Regions from separate parts of the Scandinavium lactucae genome, predicted to be linked through region 1. Evidence: predicted binding sites of a transcription regulator. Region 1 holds the regulator's gene; each other region holds the start of a gene.

What was found. Region 1 encodes LexA, which represses DNA repair genes until DNA is damaged. Its sites were predicted from a motif close to TNCTGTATGTACATACAGNA; they were not measured.
Region 2: the regulator LexA is predicted to act here: its motif matches at 2,975-2,994, upstream of dinG (ATP-dependent DNA helicase DinG).
Region 3: the regulator LexA is predicted to act here: its motif matches at 1,238-1,257, upstream of sbmC (DNA gyrase inhibitor SbmC).
Region 4: the regulator LexA is predicted to act here: its motif matches at 772-791, upstream of umuD (translesion error-prone DNA polymerase V autoproteolytic subunit).

The regions. Positions count from the first base shown of each region.
Region 1 covers NZ_JAWXRD010000036.1:84,112-88,315, forward strand. The annotation lists gene SIK69_RS15855 (cupin domain-containing protein) at 1-295, opposite strand, end outside; gene zur (zinc uptake transcriptional repressor Zur) at 408-929, shown strand; gene SIK69_RS15865 (CsbD family protein) at 1,007-1,216, opposite strand; gene dinF (MATE family efflux transporter DinF) at 1,365-2,684, opposite strand; gene lexA (transcriptional repressor LexA) at 2,780-3,388, opposite strand; gene SIK69_RS15880 (diacylglycerol kinase) at 3,498-3,866, opposite strand; gene plsB (glycerol-3-phosphate 1-O-acyltransferase PlsB) at 3,995-4,204, shown strand, end outside.
Region 2 covers NZ_JAWXRD010000038.1:55,624-59,827, reverse strand. The annotation lists gene hlyD (secretion protein HlyD) at 1-607, opposite strand, end outside; gene cecR (transcriptional regulator CecR) at 612-1,280, opposite strand; gene rhlE (ATP-dependent RNA helicase RhlE) at 1,514-2,896, shown strand; gene dinG (ATP-dependent DNA helicase DinG) at 3,008-4,204, shown strand, end outside.
Region 3 covers NZ_JAWXRD010000027.1:275,951-280,154, reverse strand. The annotation lists gene dacD (serine-type D-Ala-D-Ala carboxypeptidase DacD) at 1-1,139, shown strand, start outside; gene sbmC (DNA gyrase inhibitor SbmC) at 1,278-1,751, shown strand; gene SIK69_RS09385 (FUSC family protein) at 1,852-2,910, shown strand; gene SIK69_RS09380 (DUF496 family protein) at 3,075-3,410, shown strand; gene ldtA (L,D-transpeptidase LdtA) at 3,583-4,204, shown strand, end outside.
Region 4 covers NZ_JAWXRD010000040.1:82,751-86,954, forward strand. The annotation lists gene SIK69_RS18060 (YdeI family stress tolerance OB fold protein) at 1-159, opposite strand, end outside; gene umuD (translesion error-prone DNA polymerase V autoproteolytic subunit) at 309-752, opposite strand; gene SIK69_RS18070 (LysR family transcriptional regulator) at 906-1,793, opposite strand; gene SIK69_RS18075 (SDR family oxidoreductase) at 1,891-2,946, shown strand; gene asd (aspartate-semialdehyde dehydrogenase) at 3,174-4,204, shown strand, end outside.

The DNA.
Region 1 (4,204 bases):
TACCCGATGGAAAACCCACGCTGTCACCCGGCTCAAGCTGCCAAAGGTAGCCGTTGATCCACGCCTGAGGGCGACCACTCACCACATAGATAAACTCTTCTTCATCGCTTTCGGCATGGGGATACGAGGTGCGGCGGCCCGGCGGCAGGCGTTCGTGATGAATACCCAGGCGCATCAGCCCGAGCTTACGCGCCAGCGGTGCGCCGATGGAAAACAGCTCGCTGCTGTCGGGATAGGTTGAATTATCGGGTTCTTCCAGCTCGCGCCAGTGTCGAATACAGTCAGGTCTTTTCATTTTGTCCCTCCTGGGTACGTTGGGTCATGTATAGCACACTCGGCAGGTTATCGGCGTTTGAGCCTAAACATGGTAAAGTAGGCGTTTACTTTACACCCGATTCGAGGCACCTATGGACGACTCCACTCCACAAGACATGCTCGTGCAGGCCGAAAGGCTTTGCGCTCAACGTGGCGTGCGACTGACCCCCCAACGCCTTGAAGTGCTCCGCCTGATGACGCTGCAACCGGGCGCAATCAGCGCTTATGATCTGCTGGACCTGCTGAAAGTCAGCGAGCCGCAGGCCAAGCCGCCGACCGTGTATCGGGCGCTGGAATTCTTACTCGAGCAGGGATTTGTGCATAAAGTGGAGTCCACCAATAGCTATGTGATGTGCCATCTGTTCGATAAACCCTCGCATACGTCGGCGATGTTTATCTGCGATCGTTGTGGCGTGGTGAAGGAAGAAGCGGCTGACGGCGTGGAAGACATTATGCATGCATTGGCGGCGCGGATGGGCTTTGCGCTACGTCATAACGTGATTGAAGCCCATGGGCTGTGTTCAGGGTGTGTCGAGGTGGAAGCTTGCCGCACACAGGACTGCTGCGGTCACGATCATACGATCCTCATCAAACGCAAACCGGGTCAGAAATAAGCGCCAGAAAAATATCGGGCGGCCTTTAAGCCGCCCTGAGGGTTGTACATCCGTGTACGCACGGGTAGTGCATTTATTTACCAGCGGTAATCGTTGCGGGTTTCCCAGTCTTTCACTTCGTTCTCGGCCTGATCTTTCTCATAGCCGTAACGTTCCTGGATTTTCCCGACCAGCTGGTCGCGCTTACCTTCAATGACGGTGAAGTCATCATCGGTCAGCTTACCCCATTTCTCTTTCACTTTACCTTTGAGCTGTTTCCAGTTACCGCCGACTTCGTCTTTATTCATGATCCATTCCTCTTAGTTCGGTGGAGAGAGTGAAATAACATCGTCCGTAAAACACTGTTTTCTGCTGGACGTGGTAATCAGTATAGGTAAGGATTTTGCCTGCTGAAGATTATTCAGAATCTTTAACCATCGACTAAAAACGAAGCAGCTACGAAAACCAGGTTCCGTGTTGCCCGTGACGCCGCCAAATCCACGCCAGCGCCAGGCCGCGCAGGGCGAGGAATACCGCCAGCGCCAACCATAATCCGTGATTGCCGAGAACGGGCACAGTGAACAGAGTCAGGGCAAAACCCGCCGCCGCCACCGCCATGCTGTTACGCATCTCCGCCCCACGCGTGGCACCAATAAACATGCCGTCGAGCAGATAACACCACACGCCGATCACCGGCAGAACCACCTGCCAGATAACGTAGCGATCGGCCAGTTCCCGCAGCTCAGTGATGGACGTCAGCATGGCAACAATCTGTTCTCCCGCTAGCGCATAAATTAGCGCGAACGCCAGGGCGACAATGCCGGATTGACGGCACGCCGCTTTCCAGACCTGCAACAGTTGGCTGTCATCACGCGCACCATACGCCTGCCCGGAGTGGGCTTCCACCGCGTAGGCAAAGCCGTCCAGCGCGTAGGCGGTAAAGGTCAACATGGTCATCAGCACCGCGTTGACCGCGACGATGTCACTCCCAAGCCGGGCACCTAATACCGTCAGCGCGCCAAAGCATAGCTGCAGCAGCAGCGAACGCAGCATGATGTCGCGGTTGAGCGCCAACAGGCGGCGAATATTACCGCGCCAGGCATCTTTCATTAGCGCCCACGAAATGCCGCGCAGGTGTAACACCCGACGCACCATCAGCAGGCCGATGAAAAAAGTCACGTATTCGGCGCAGACCGTGGCCAGCGCGGCTCCCTGCACGTTCATGTGCAGGCCCATCACCAGCCATAAATCGAGCGCGATGTTCAGCACATTGCCGACCACCAGCAAAATTACCGGGGCCCGCGCATATTGAACCCCAAGCAGCCAGCCCAGCAGCACCAGGTTAGCCAGCGATGCAGGCGCGCTCAGCCAGCGAATCTCGAGGAAGCGGCGGGCCTGTTCGAGTACCGCCTCGCTGCCGCCAACAATATGCAGCGCCAGGTCAATCAACGGGGTGCGCAGCAGCACGATGGCTGCTCCAGCGCCAATCGCCAGAAGCAACGGCTGCACCAGCGCTCTGGCGAGGCGAACGGGGTCTTTTGCGCCGAAGGCTTGCGCGGTCAGGCCGGTAGTGCTCATCCGCAGGAACAGCAGCAGCATAAACAGGAAGCTGGTCGCCATTGAGCCGACCGCTACGCCGCCGAGATACACCGGGCTATCGAGATGGCCGATAACCGCCGTGTCCACCAGGCCAAGCAGTGGCACGGTGATGTTGGAGAAAATCATGGGTAGCGCAAGACGCCACAATGCCTTGTCCGCAGCGCTGAAGAGCGACATGAGAAAACCTGTACGAGTGAATGAGGTAAAAAAGATAACAAAATGGCACCAGAACGGTGCCACTGAAAATACTTAATTCCGGCCTGACGAGACGGTTACTGCCATTCGCCATTGCGGATAACGCCAACCGCCAGCCCTTCGATGGAGAAGTTCTGCTGGCGCAGATCGACCACAATCGGGGAAAACTCGCTGTTTTCCGGCAGCAGTTCAACGGTGCTGCCCTGCTTTTTCAGGCGTTTCACGGTCACTTCGTCATCAATACGGGCGACAACCACCTGGCCGTTACGCACGTCCTGGGTTTTATGCACCGCCAGCAGATCGCCGTCAAGAATACCGATATCACGCATCGACATACCGCTGACGCGCAGCAGGAAATCGGCGCTCGGCTTAAACATCGCCGGATCGACCTGGTAATGTGCTTCGATATGTTGCTGTGCCAGCAGGGGTTCACCCGCTGCGACGCGGCCAATCAGCGGAATGCCTGATTCTTCTTCAATCAGCAGACGAATACCGCGGGATGCGCCGGAAACAATCTCGATGACGCCTTTACGTGCCAGCGCTTTCAGATGCTCTTCAGCCGCGTTCGGGGAACGGAACCCCAAGCGCTGCGCGATTTCCGCACGCGTTGGCGGCATGCCGGTTTGGCTGATGTGATCCCGAATAAGATCGAACACCTCTTGCTGCCTGGTCGTTAACGCTTTCATTCCGCCCCCTGGGTGTATATACAGTTATGCTGTGAGTATATACAGCTAATGGCGATTTTGGAACCGCAAAACGCACAAAAAACCAGACGTTTGCGTAATTATGCGAGCGTTAGCGAAAATGCGTCCACAGCAGCGACACCCAGGTGAAGACAGCGACCATAATCGACAGCAGCACCGCGGCGGAGCCCATGTCTTTCGCTCGCCCGGACAGCTCGTGACGTTCTGTGCCGATGCGATCGACCACGGCTTCGATCGCGCTGTTGAGAATTTCCACTATCATCACCAACAGGACCGAGCCAATCAGTAGCACCCGAGTGATCGCATCCACGTCTAACCAACAGGCGATGATGACGGCGATAATGGCGGCGGTTCCCTCCTGGCGAAAGGCCGCTTCGTTTTGCCATGCGGCGCGGAAACCCTTCCAGGAATAGCCTGCCGCTTTGAAGATTCGGGTGAACCCGGTGGTATCATTTGCCATCAAAAGAACCTTTTGCATTATTAGCGTCAATGTCGGTGTGCGCCGCGCGTGGTAGAACAGATATTCTGTGTACTTTCTGTTATCCTTGCGGCGCATTTGCATGATTAACCAGAGGCTTTACATCGTTTATGTCTGGCTGGCCACGAATTTACTATAAATTACTGAATTTACCATTAAGCGTGCTGGTAAAAAGCAAGTCTATCCCGGCAAATCCTGCCGAGGAACTGGGACTCGATACCTCACGCCCAATTATGTATGTTCTGCCGTATAACTCGAAAGCAGACCTGCTGACGTTACGCGCCCAATGTCTGGCGCATGACCTCCCGGATCCGCTGGAA
Region 2 (4,204 bases), on a different contig from region 1:
CCTGCAAATCCAGCTGCGACTGTGCCAGCTGAGCCTGGGCCTGCTCAAGGCTGGCTTTGGCCTGGGCGATTTCCTGTGGACGATTACCGGCATGGTACTGACTGAGCTTATCCTGTGCCGACTTCAGCGTGGCCTGCGCCTGATCTCGCGAAGAACGGGCGTTTTCTAAATCGTTGGCGGAAATGGTGCGGCTTTTCCACAGCCCCAGCTGGCGCTGATAAAAGTTCTGCGCATAGTCATAGGCCGCCTTCGCCTGACGTACCGCGGCTTCGGTCTGAGCAATCTCCTCATCGCGGTAACCCGCCAGCAGCAGATCGTATTTTGCCTGTGCGGCGGCGACGTTGGCCTCGGCCTGCATCAGCGCATTTCGGTAAGGAGCATGGTCGATTTCACCCAGCGTTTGCCCTTTTTTCACCGCATCCCCTTCATCGACCTGCAACGCCTGCAAACGGCCGCCGACGCGGAAACTCATATTCACCGTGCGGATATCGACGTTGCCGTACAGCGTCAGGCCAGTATCTTTTCGGCTCTGATACCAGATTCCACCTCCGGCAATCGCGGCAACGATAATCAAGACCACCAAAATAATGGCGATGGGTTTCTTCATGACGTCAACTCCCTGGAGATAGTCCGTTCAGCAAGAGATCGATATGGCAGGTAATCACCTGAAAAATACGTTCCGCTTTTTCTGCATCAAATTGCGTCCAGCCGGTACGTAGCAGAATGGTCTCACGTCCCAGACGAAAGGCGAGGATCTCCCCGAGCAGGGCGTGGGTATGCAGAATGGTATCGGTATCCGTCGCATCGCGCCCGGTATAGGCCGCGATCAGTTGCGTCAGATGCCCGTGCAGGGGGGCAATAACCTGATCGTGAATCAGTTGATAGGCGGGGGAGGGCGAAAGTTGCTCCCGCGAGATAAACTTACTCAAGTTGACCGTTTCATCCTGGGTCAACAATAGGATCATATTTTTGCTGGCCTGCAGAATCAGCGTGCGAATGGCGGCTTTATCCGGCGCGGGCTGGCTGAGTAATTGCTCAGCGGCGTCGGCGTGGGGGCGAAAGTTCACCCCGATAAAATCGGCAATCCACTGGGCGCAGGCGAGATACAAATCCTCTTTCGAACCGAAATAATAGGGGATTGCCGCGATATTTTGCCCGGCGAGGCTGGCGATATCGCGGGTGGTTGCATGCAGGCCATATTCGCCAAACTGAGCAATAGCCGCGGCAATCAGCTGGTTTTTGGCCTGTTCGCCTTTGCTGGTGATCGGCGTGGTATTCATCGCGCCTCTGAAAATTAATCAATCGATTGATTAAGATTATGACTGAATTTTAACCTTGTCCACCCGAACCGGTAAATAGTTTCGCAGAAAAAGAGATGAGGGATATTTTATGCGGTGCGTCACAAAAACTGCTACACTCCGCCCCTTGCTGACATTATCGTTTTTGTCTTGTCGTATACCCACTATCACCCTGAAAACGATACCTGTCATGGTCGGGGCGGTTCGGAGTTGTTATGTCTTTTGAAACCCTTGGCCTGAATGCCGAGATCCTGCGTGCTGTCGAAGAGCAGGGTTATCGCCAGCCGACCCCTATCCAGCAACAAGCTATTCCTGCCGTACTGCAAGGCCGCGACCTGATGGCCAGCGCGCAGACCGGTACCGGCAAAACCGCAGGCTTCACCCTGCCGCTGCTGCAACTGCTGTCGCAGACTGAACCGCATGCTAAAGGCCGTCGTCCGGTGCGGGCGCTGATCCTCACCCCAACCCGCGAGCTGGCGGCTCAGGTGGGTGAAAACGTGCGTGAGTACAGCCAATATCTGAATCTTCGTTCGATGGTGGTTTTCGGCGGCGTGAGCATTAACCCGCAAATGATGAAACTGCGCGGCGGCGTTGACGTACTGGTCGCCACCCCGGGGCGTTTGCTGGACCTGGAACATCAGCGTGCCGTGAGCCTCGATAAAGTCGAAATTCTGGTGCTGGACGAAGCCGACCGCATGCTGGACATGGGCTTTATCCATGACATCCGTCGCGTGCTGGCGAAGCTGCCTGCCAAGCGGCAGAACCTGCTGTTCTCCGCCACCTTCTCTGATGAAATCAAATCGCTGGCCTCCAAGCTGCTGCACAACCCGCTGGAAGTGGAAGTCGCGCGCCGTAACACCGCCTCCGAGCAGATCACTCAGCACGTGCATTTCGTCGATAAGAAGCGCAAGCGGGAACTGCTGTCCCAGATGATTGGCGAAGGCGACTGGAAACAGGTGCTGGTGTTCACCCGTACCAAACACGGTGCCAACCACCTCGCCGAACAGCTGAACAAAGACGGCATTCGCAGCGCCGCTATCCACGGGAACAAGAGTCAAGGGGCTCGTACTCGCGCCCTGGCAGATTTCAAGTCCGGTGACCTGCGTGTGCTGGTGGCGACTGATATCGCCGCGCGCGGCCTGGATATCGAAGAACTGCCGCACGTGGTGAACTACGAGTTGCCGAACGTGCCGGAAGATTACGTTCACCGTATCGGCCGTACCGGACGTGCAGCCGCCACCGGTGAAGCGCTGTCGTTGGTCTGCGTCGATGAGCATAAACTCCTGCGCGACATCGAACGTCTGCTTAAGAAAGAGATCCCCCGTATTGCCCTCCCAGGCTACGAGGTGGACCCAAGCATTCAGGCCGAGCCTATCATCAACGGTCGTCAGGGCCGTGGCGGTGGTGGCGGTGGTCGTGGTCAGAGCCAACCGCGTCGCAGCGACAAACCTGCGGGCAATGGTCAGGCACGTCGCAGCGATAAGCCAGCCGCTGGAAACGGTCAGTCACGCCGTAGCGAAGGCGAACAGCCACGCCGCGCCGCCGATGGTGCCGCCGCCCGTCGACGCCGTCCGCGCAAGCCTGCTGCCGCGCAGTAATCTTCGCGAGCAGTAATTTACGAGAATGGCCGCAAACGCGGCCATTTTTTTTGCCCCCGTCGCCGGAAAATGCCAGAATAGTGGCTGTTTATACAGTATTCGGACTTTTCGATGGCACTCACCGCCGCGCTGAAGGCGCAAATCGCGTCATGGTACAAGGCGCTCCAGGAACAGATCCCCGATTTTATCCCCCGGGCACCGCAGCGGCAGATGATTGCCGACGTGGCAAAAACGCTCGCCGGTGACGAGGGCAGGCATCTGGCTATCGAAGCGCCAACCGGCGTGGGTAAAACGCTCTCCTATCTGATCCCCGGGATAGCAATTGCTCGCGAAGAGCAAAAAACGCTGGTCATCAGCACCGCCAACGTCGCCTTACAGGATCAGATCTACAGCAAAGACTTGCCGCTGCTAAAGAAAATCATTCCCGATCTGCGCTTCACCGCTGCATTTGGCCGTGGGCGCTATGTTTGCCCCCGTAACCTGGCCGCGCTCTCCAGCACCGAACCGACGCAGCAGGATTTACTGGCCTTTCTCGACGACGAGCTCACGCCGAATAATCAGGAAGAGCAGAAGCGCTGCGCCAAACTGAAAGCCGATTTAGACAGCTATAAATGGGACGGCCTGCGCGATCACACCGATCAGGCCATTGATGACGACCTGTGGCGTCGTCTGAGCACCGACAAAGCCAGCTGCCTCAACCGCAACTGTCATTATTACCGCGAATGCCCGTTCTTCGTGGCACGCCGCGAAATTCAGGAAGCAGAAGTGGTGGTCGCTAACCATGCGTTAGTGATGGCGGCGATGGAAAGCGAAGCGGTGTTGCCTGAAGCGAAAAATTTGCTGCTGGTGCTCGATGAAGGCCATCATCTGCCGGATGTGGCCCGCGATGCACTGGAAATGAGCGCCGAAATTACCGCGCCCTGGTATCGCTTGCAGCTCGATTTATTCAGCAAACTGGTGGCGACCTGCATGGAGCAGTTCCGGCCGAAAACTGTGCCCCCGCTGGCCTCGCCGGAACGGCTGAAAGAACATTGCGATGAGCTGTATGAACATATTGTTTCGCTGAATAATATTCTCAGTCTGTTTATGCCTGCCGGGCCGGAAGCAGAACACCGCTTTGCGATGGGCGAACTGCCAGACGAAGTGATGGTGCTGTGTCAACGGCTGGCGAAACTCACTGAAATGCTGCGGGGTTTATCCGAGCTGTTCCTCAACGATCTCAGTGAGAAAACCGGCTCGCACGATATCGTTCGTTTGCACCGGGTGCTGCTGCAAATGAACCGCGCGCTGGGCATGTTCGAAGCGCAA
Region 3 (4,204 bases), on a different contig from region 1:
CTTTGCTCGCGTCGAGCATTTCCTGCGCAGTTGCCGCAGATTTTATTCCCGCACCGGTACAACCTCCCGCTATCCAGGCTGCGTCCTGGGTGTTGATGGATTTCACTACAGGCCAGGTTCTGACTGCCGGTAATGAACACCAGCAGCGTAATCCCGCCAGCCTCACTAAGTTGATGACCGGATATGTCGTGGACCGCGCTATCGACAGCCACCGTATTTCACCCGATGACATCGTCACCGTCGGACGCGATGCCTGGGCCAAAGGCAATCCGGTGTTTGACGGCTCTTCACTGATGTTTCTGAAAGCAGGCGATCGGGTCAGCGTCCACGATTTAAGCCGTGGCCTGATTGTCGATTCCGGGAACGATGCCTGTGTGGCGCTGGCTGACTATGTCGCGGGCGGCCAGCCGCAGTTCGTCAACATGATGAATGATTACGTGAAGAAGCTGGGCCTGAAAGACACCCATTTCGAAACAGTGCACGGTCTTGATGCGCCAGGACAGCACAGTTCAGCATACGATTTGGCGGTCCTTTCCCGGGCTATCATTCACGGTGAGCCAGACTTCTATCATATGTACAGCGAAAAGAGTCTGACGTGGAACGGTATCACGCAGAACAACCGGAACGGCCTGCTGTGGGATAAAACGCTGAATGTCGACGGGCTGAAAACAGGGCATACCGCCAGCGCGGGCTTTAACCTGATCGCCTCTGCCGTCGACGGGAAGCGTCGTCTGATAGCGGTCGTAATGGGGGCGCAAAGCCCTAAAGGTCGTGAAGATCAGGCGCGGAAGCTGTTGCAGTGGGGTCAACAGAACTTTGATACGGTGCAAATCCTCCATAACGGTAAAAAGGTGGGCACAGAGCGGATCTGGTATGGCTCTCAAGAGCACATCGATCTCGGCACCGATCAGGACTTCTGGCTGGCGCTGCCGAAGGCCGAAGTACCGAACATTAAAGCCAAATACGTGATGGATAAGAAAGAGCTTGAGGCACCGATTGCCGCGCATCAGCGCGTGGGCGAAATTGAGCTCTACGATGGCGATAAGATTGTCGCCCACTGGCCGCTGGTGACGCTGGAAAGCGTCGGCAAAGGTGGCATGTTCTCCCGCTTTAGCGACTGGATGCACCACAAATCCTGACGTTATCGACCAGACATTGCGCCCTCTTCGGAGGGCGTTTTACTTTTCCGTTCTGTGAAATATCGCACATACTCAATCGGGGCTGTTTGCTAAGTTTTGCATGTATATTTATCCAGTAAACGTAGTCGCGGAGGCAATATGGATTACAGCATCAAGCAGGAAAATCGGCGTGTAGTGGCAGGTTTTCACATGGTAGGCCCGTGGGAAAAGACCGTTAAACAGGGGTTTGAACAGTTAGCGATGTGGGTTAACGGGCAGAAGATCCCCGCCAGAGAATGGGTAGCGGTCTATTACGACAATCCAGACCAGGTGCCAGCGGAAAAACTGCGCTGCGATACGGTCGTCACCGTCGATGAGGGCTTTACGCCCCCGGCCAATAGCGAAGGGGTGATTGTGACGGAAATCGCGGCCGGGTTGTACGCGAAAGCTCAAGCGCGCGTTATCGGGAACGATTTCTCGACGCCGTGGTATCAGTTCTTCAATAGCGTGTTGCAGGACAACGAGCATGAGATAGACGAGAAACCGTGCTTTGAACTGTACCTCAATGACGGTAACAAAGATGGGCACTGGGATATCGAGATGTATGTGTCTGTTAAAAAACGCGCGTTTTGAGGTTAACAAGCCTGGTAATTGAAAGGTTATTTGCGCAGACGTGATGCCAGCCGTAGAAAAACAGATACAATTGTGTTTTCTGTCCTGGCGGAGAGCAGGTGTGCGCGCCGATAAATCGTTAAGCCCTTTCGAAATCCGTTTATATCGTCACTACCGTGTGGTTCACGGTGTGCGTATTGCTCTGGCCTTTGTGCTGACGTTCCTGCTGGTGCGCCTTTTTGATGTGCCAGAAGGGACGTGGCCTCTGATTACTATCGTGGTCATCATGGGCCCGATCTCCTTCTGGGGAAATGTGGTCCCGCGCGCATTTGAGCGTATCGGTGGCACGATATTTGGTTCTGCACTGGGGCTTGTAGCGCTAAAGCTTGAATTGATATCGTTGCCGCTGATGATGTTATGGTGTGCGGCGGCGATGTTCCTCTGCGGCTGGCTGGCGCTGGGCAAGAAGCCCTATCAGGCCTTACTGATCGGCATCACCCTTGCGGTGGTGGTCGGCGCACCCGCAGGCGATATGCATATCGCGCTGTGGCGAAGCGGGGATGTGGTCATTGGCTCGCTGCTGGCAATGCTGTTTACCGGGATTTGGCCGCAGCGGGCATTCATCCACTGGCGTATTCAGATGGCGAACTATGTCACTGAGTTTAACCGCCTGTATCAAACCGGGTTCTCACCCAATTTACTTGAGCGTCCGCGACTCGAACGCCGTTTGCAGAAAATCCTGACTGACGTGGTCAAAATGCGCGGCTTTATCACGCCTGCCAGCAAAGAGACGCATATACAGAAATCCATATTCGAAGGCATCCAGACGGTCAACCGCAACCTGGTTTGTATGCTGGAACTGCAGATCAACGCCTACTGGGCTTCTCGCACCAGTCATTACGTGATGCTTAACGCGCATACGCTGCGCGACATGCAAACCATGACGCAGCAGACGTTGCTGACTATCGCCCACGCGTTGTATGAAGGTAACCCGCAGCCCATCCTTGCTAACAACGAAAAGCTTAACGAGATAGTGACGGAATTGCGCCAACTGATGCGCGAGCATCAGGACGAAAACCTGGCAGAAACCTCGATGCATGGCTATGTATGGTTGAGTATGGAACTGGCGCGACAGCTGGAACTATTGTCGCATCTGATCTGCCGGGCGTTGCGCAAATAACATCCATATGATCAGGGTTTATCCTGCGCTTGTTTCGATTCAGCTGCGTTTAGGGTTATGATGAACCCAGAGCAAAAACCATTGTCATTCACGGCCGCCAGCAGTTATGTTTACCCTTAGCGGCTGTTTTACGAATCCGAATCTCAATTATCAGGGGTGTAAAAATGGAAACAACCAAACCTTCGTTCCAGGACGTTCTGGAGTTTGTTCGTCTGTTCCGTCGTAAAAACAAACTGCAGCGCGAAATTCAGGACGTTGAGAAAAAGGTCCGTGACAACCAGAAGCGTGTGCTGCTGCTTGATAACCTCAGCGACTACATCAAACCAGGCATGAGCGTTGAAGCCATTCAGGGCATCATCGCCAGCATGAAAACCGACTATGAAGATCGCGTTGACGACTACATCATCAAAAATGCTGAGCTGTCGAAAGAGCGTCGCGAGATCTCTAAAAAGCTGAAAGTGATGGGCGAACTGAAAACGGCAGAACCGAAATCCGAGTAAGTTTGCGCTTCGCAGTGAGCTGAATGTAAAACCCCGCGCCGATGCGGGGTTTTTTTATGGCAGCTACAATGCCAGTTCCTCGGGGTCGGGCCAGTTAAATGAGGAAGATTGCGCTCTCAATGTGGAGCGCTATAGTAATCGTAGTGCCATCACGTCTGATAATAGGGAAATTATGATCCGTTCGCTTTCGCTTGCCCTGGTGCTCACCGCCGTGACCCACAGCGCTCTTGCGGTCAGCTATCCGCTGCCGCCTGAAGGTAGCCGTCTGATCGGCGCACCGATTACCGTTACCGTGCCGGAGGGGAATACCCAGCCGCTGGAGTATTTTGCCGCGCAGTATGGGCAGGGATTCAGCAATATGCTGGAGGCTAATCCCGGTGTCGATCCGTTCCTGCCCAAAGTCGGAACGCCGTTGACCATTCCGCAGCAGCTGATCCTGCCGGACACGGTCCACGAGGGGATTGTAATTAACGTCGCCGAAATGCGGCTGTATTACTACCCGGCAGACGGTAACACGGTGGAGGTGTTACCGATTGGCATTGGTCAGGCCGGACGTGAAACGCCGCGTAACTGGGTGACGAAAGTGGAGCGTAAGCAAGAAGCGCCAGCCTGGACTCCAACGGCGAATACCCGGCGTGAATATGCGAAAGAGGGGAAAACCTTGCCAGCGTTCGTTCCCCCGGGTGAGGATAACCCGATGGGGCTCTACGCCATTTATATCGGCAAGCTGTACGCCATCCACGGCACCAATGCCAACTTTGGGATCGGTCTGCGCGTGAGTCAGGGATGTATCC
Region 4 (4,204 bases), on a different contig from region 1:
GACGGTCATCACGCGTGCATCATCGGTTCCGCGATAGCCATCTTCAATTTTATGCGCAGGAGGCGGGGCGACGTTTTCTTTGAGCCCTCCGGTTTCTTGCGCCTGAACGCTTTGCACACCGAGTAAACAAAACAGGATAATTAACGGGCCTTTCTTCATCGTGTCTCCTTAGTTTTTAAGAAGGTATCCCTTTAAGCCTGGTCGCTATCATTTCGTTTGGCAAATGGAGGGGCCGGTGGGGCGACCCATCATGTTAAAATTTTTCGCATAACTGTATAAATATACAGCTGGTGGTGAAAGCGACACTTTCATTTCTGTTTGTGCGGGGCAGACCGCTGCGGCAGAGTGATCACTGTGGTGACCACCCCGAGGATCTGCACGTCGTCGCTTTCGTGAAGGGGGATCGGTGAATAGGCCGGATTCTCCGGCATCAGATGTGGGGCAGGGTGCAGCCGCAGACGCTTGACGGTAAATCCGCTGCTCAGACGGGCCACCACGATATCGCCATCGCCTGCCCGCAGGCTGGAATCCACCAGCAACATTGACTCCGGCACGATCGCTGCATCGCGCATCGAATCGCCTGATACGCGCAAAACGTAGGTGGCAGAGGGATGCGGGATCAGGCTTTTCACCAGATCGATTGCTTCATCAATATAGTCCGCCGCCGGGCTCGGAAAGCCGCAGGAGACGCGCTCGGTAAAGAGCGGCAGGGCGATGGCACTCTCTGTGTCAGTGGAAGGAATGGGCTTCATCAGTAAACAACCTCGGAAATACTGTTTATATATACAGTATTGCCGGGATTGATGGGAATGATCAAGTGCCCTGACGGCGGATCCCGGAAAGCCGTTGAAGATCAATACAAAATAAAATGGCCGCTTTCTTGCCGTCGGGAGGTTTACCCGCCGTTAGCGATTGCCCGTTATCTCAGGCAGCACTTGTTCGATCATCCTGATAATGCTTCTGACCCTCTGCGGGATAAAGCGGGCATCGGGATAGACGGCATAGAGGAAGCGGTCCGGTAATCGGTAAGCGGGTAATACCGGAACCAGTCTGCCGGATTGTAAAGCCCTGGCCGCGAGGGGGCGCTGCATGCCACCGATACCGATACCTGCCTCGAGCGCCTGTAACAGCGCGTCACTGTTGTTGGCCCGGAAAACAGTATTCACTTTTACGTCGATAGTTTCATCCCCACAGACTAACCGTAACGGCGCGTCCGGCCCGATGCCGCTGAAGCGTACGTGTGGATGGGCAGCCAACTCGTCCACCGAATGAACCGGATTAAAATCGGGGGCAGCAAAGAGCGCCGTTTCAATACGCGCCAGCACGCGCGCCGGATGCGCGTTCGGCGGCTCATGGCTCAGTCTCAGCGCGACATCCACCTGTTCCGTGACAAGATCGGCGAGGCGATCATCAAGTGAAAGCCTGAGCTGCAATCCGGGATGCATTTTCTGAAGCAACAGCAGATGGGGCAGAAAAAGCTGTCCCAGCCCGCTCGGCAACTGCACGTGCACCTTGCCCTGAAATTCAGGTTCGGCAGGATTCAGCCGCCTTTCTGCTTCACGCATGGCGTCCAGCAGAATCTGCATATCATGTCGGTAACGTTCTCCCTGTTCGGTCAGCACCATCACTCGCGTGGTTCGATGCAGCAACACCACACCGAGTGCTTCCTCGAGGGCCGCGATCTGCTGACTGATGGCCGATTGTTTCATCCCGCTCTGGCGGGCGGCAGCAGAAAAAGAGCCCGCTTCTGCGACGCGTAAAAAGGTGGAAATGGCATTGAGCTTATTATTCATTTAATGATTCTGCTTATAAGTGCCATCGATTTCATGGGGTATGTGTGAAAAAAATAATATATCACACTGTACCTGTCACCTTATCGGGAGAAACATCATGAATAATACCCAGCAAAAACACGTCGCGCTGGTCGCTGGTGCCAGTGGTATTGTTGGCAGGCAGTTGGTCAAAACGCTGCTGCACAATGAGTGGGAGGTCATCGGCCTGAGCCGCCATGCTGAATCCCATCCTGAAGGCATTCCGCTCATAAACGTCGATTTACTCGACGAACAGCACAGCGCCCGAATGTTGCAGCCTCTCAATGGCGTCACGCATATTTTTTACAGCGCCTGGTTGAACGCCGCGAACTGGACAGAAATGGTTGAACCGAATGTCACCATGCTACGCAACCTGGTCAGCAACATAGAGAAAACGACACCCCTAAAAACGGTAAGTCTGATGCAGGGATATAAAGTCTACGGCGCACATCTTGGACCGTTCAAAACCCCGGCGCGTGAAAGCGATCCTGGGGTTCCCGGGGCTGAGTTTAATGCCGCTCAGCTGACGTGGCTCAGCCAATTTCAACGGGGAAAAACGTGGCACTGGAATGCCATCAGACCGGGTGTTGTGGGGAGCACGGTGCCTGGAAACACCATGAATCTTGCGCTGAGCATCGCCCTGTATGCGTCGTTGTGTAAGGCCCTGGGTTTACCTTTGCGCTTTCCGGGTTCAGAACAAACCTGGCACAGCATCGTGGATCATACTGACGGCGAATTGCTGGCAGAGGCTACGCTGTGGGCATCGACATCGCCGGTGGCAGAGAATCAGGCGTTCAACGTGAATAACGGTGATGTCTGGCGTTGGAGTGAGCTGTGGCCGGGCATTGCACGCTGGTTTGAGCTGGAATACGCCCCGCCGGTCAGGTTGTCATTTCACCAGTTATTTAAGGACTATGGTGGGATATGGCGTGAACTTGCCGGGCAGCGACTGGTGGAAGCGGATATTTTACAGCTGAGCGACGGACGTTTTGCCGATTTCGTGTTTGGCTGGAATTACGACATGTTTGGTGATGGCAGTAAGCTTCGCCGGGCGGGGTTCACGCGTATGCAGGCCACCGACGACATGTTCTTCAGCCTGTTCATGCAGCTGAGAGCCGCGCGCATTATTCCCTAAGAACGCTGCAGGAGACGCGCCCGGTAAAGAGCAACAGGGAATTTAAGGTGGGCGGAGGCTTCGTTTCCGTCCAGGGTGAGATCTCAATAACCAATCCTGATAACAGTATGAAATATTTTAATAATCTGGGTATTTGACGTGACTGATGATGACGTTTACCCAGGGATGATATATAACAATCACTGATATAAATTAACATTTACATAACGTTGTTAAGGTTACGCAAAATGAAGCAAGTTGGCATTGTGGGTTGGCGGGGAATGGTCGGTTCTGTTCTACTGCAACGGATGCTGGAAGAAAATGATTTTAAGGATATTTCTGCGCATTTTTACAGTACCTCCAGCGTGGGGGCTGCGGGTCCGGTCATCGGGGACAAGACCTATACGCTCAAGGATGCTAATTCGATTGAAGCGCTTGCGGAAATGGACATCATCATAACGTGTCAGGGCGGGGATTATACTAAAGCGGTCTATCCTGCATTGATTTCCCATGGCTGGAAGGGCTACTGGATTGATGCCGCCTCAGCGCTGCGGATGGATGAAAAAGCCTGCATTATTCTCGATCCCGTCAATCGCGCCAATATCGATCGGGCAGTCAAAGAGGGAATTAAGCTTTTTGTCGGCGGCAACTGTTCGATCACGCTGAGTCTCATGGGGCTCGCCGGGCTGATAAAGGCCGATCTCATTGAATGGATGAGTGTGATGACCTATCAGTCTGCATCGGGTGCCGGTGCACAGTATGTCCGGGAATTGATCACGCAAAGCGCTTATATAAGTAGCCATTTGTCCTCCGAGGAGCTGGCTTCCTCAGGCTCAGTGCTTCCGTTAGTCAATAAGGTCAGTGAACTGATTAACAGTGCTAACATGCCGATCCAGAACTTCGGCGCGCCTTTAATGGGCAGTATCATTCCATGGATTGACAGCGATTTAGGCGATGGCAATAGCCGTGAAGAATGGAAAGGTGAGGCTGAAACGAACAAAATTCTGGGTCTGTCACCCGGGACGATCCCGGTAAACGGTTTGTGTATACGGGTCGGCGTGATCCGCTGCCACAGTGCTGCAATCACCCTGAAGCTCAAGCGTGAAGTCAGCGAAGAAGAGTTTGCGCAGTTAGTGACGCATTCCCATCCTTGGGTTAACTACGTGCCCAATAACAAGGAAGAGAGTGTCAGTAAATTGACCCCGGCATATATCAGCGGTTCGCTTCAGGTGGGGATTGGCCGTTACAAGAAAATGTCGCTCAACAATGACCCAATCTA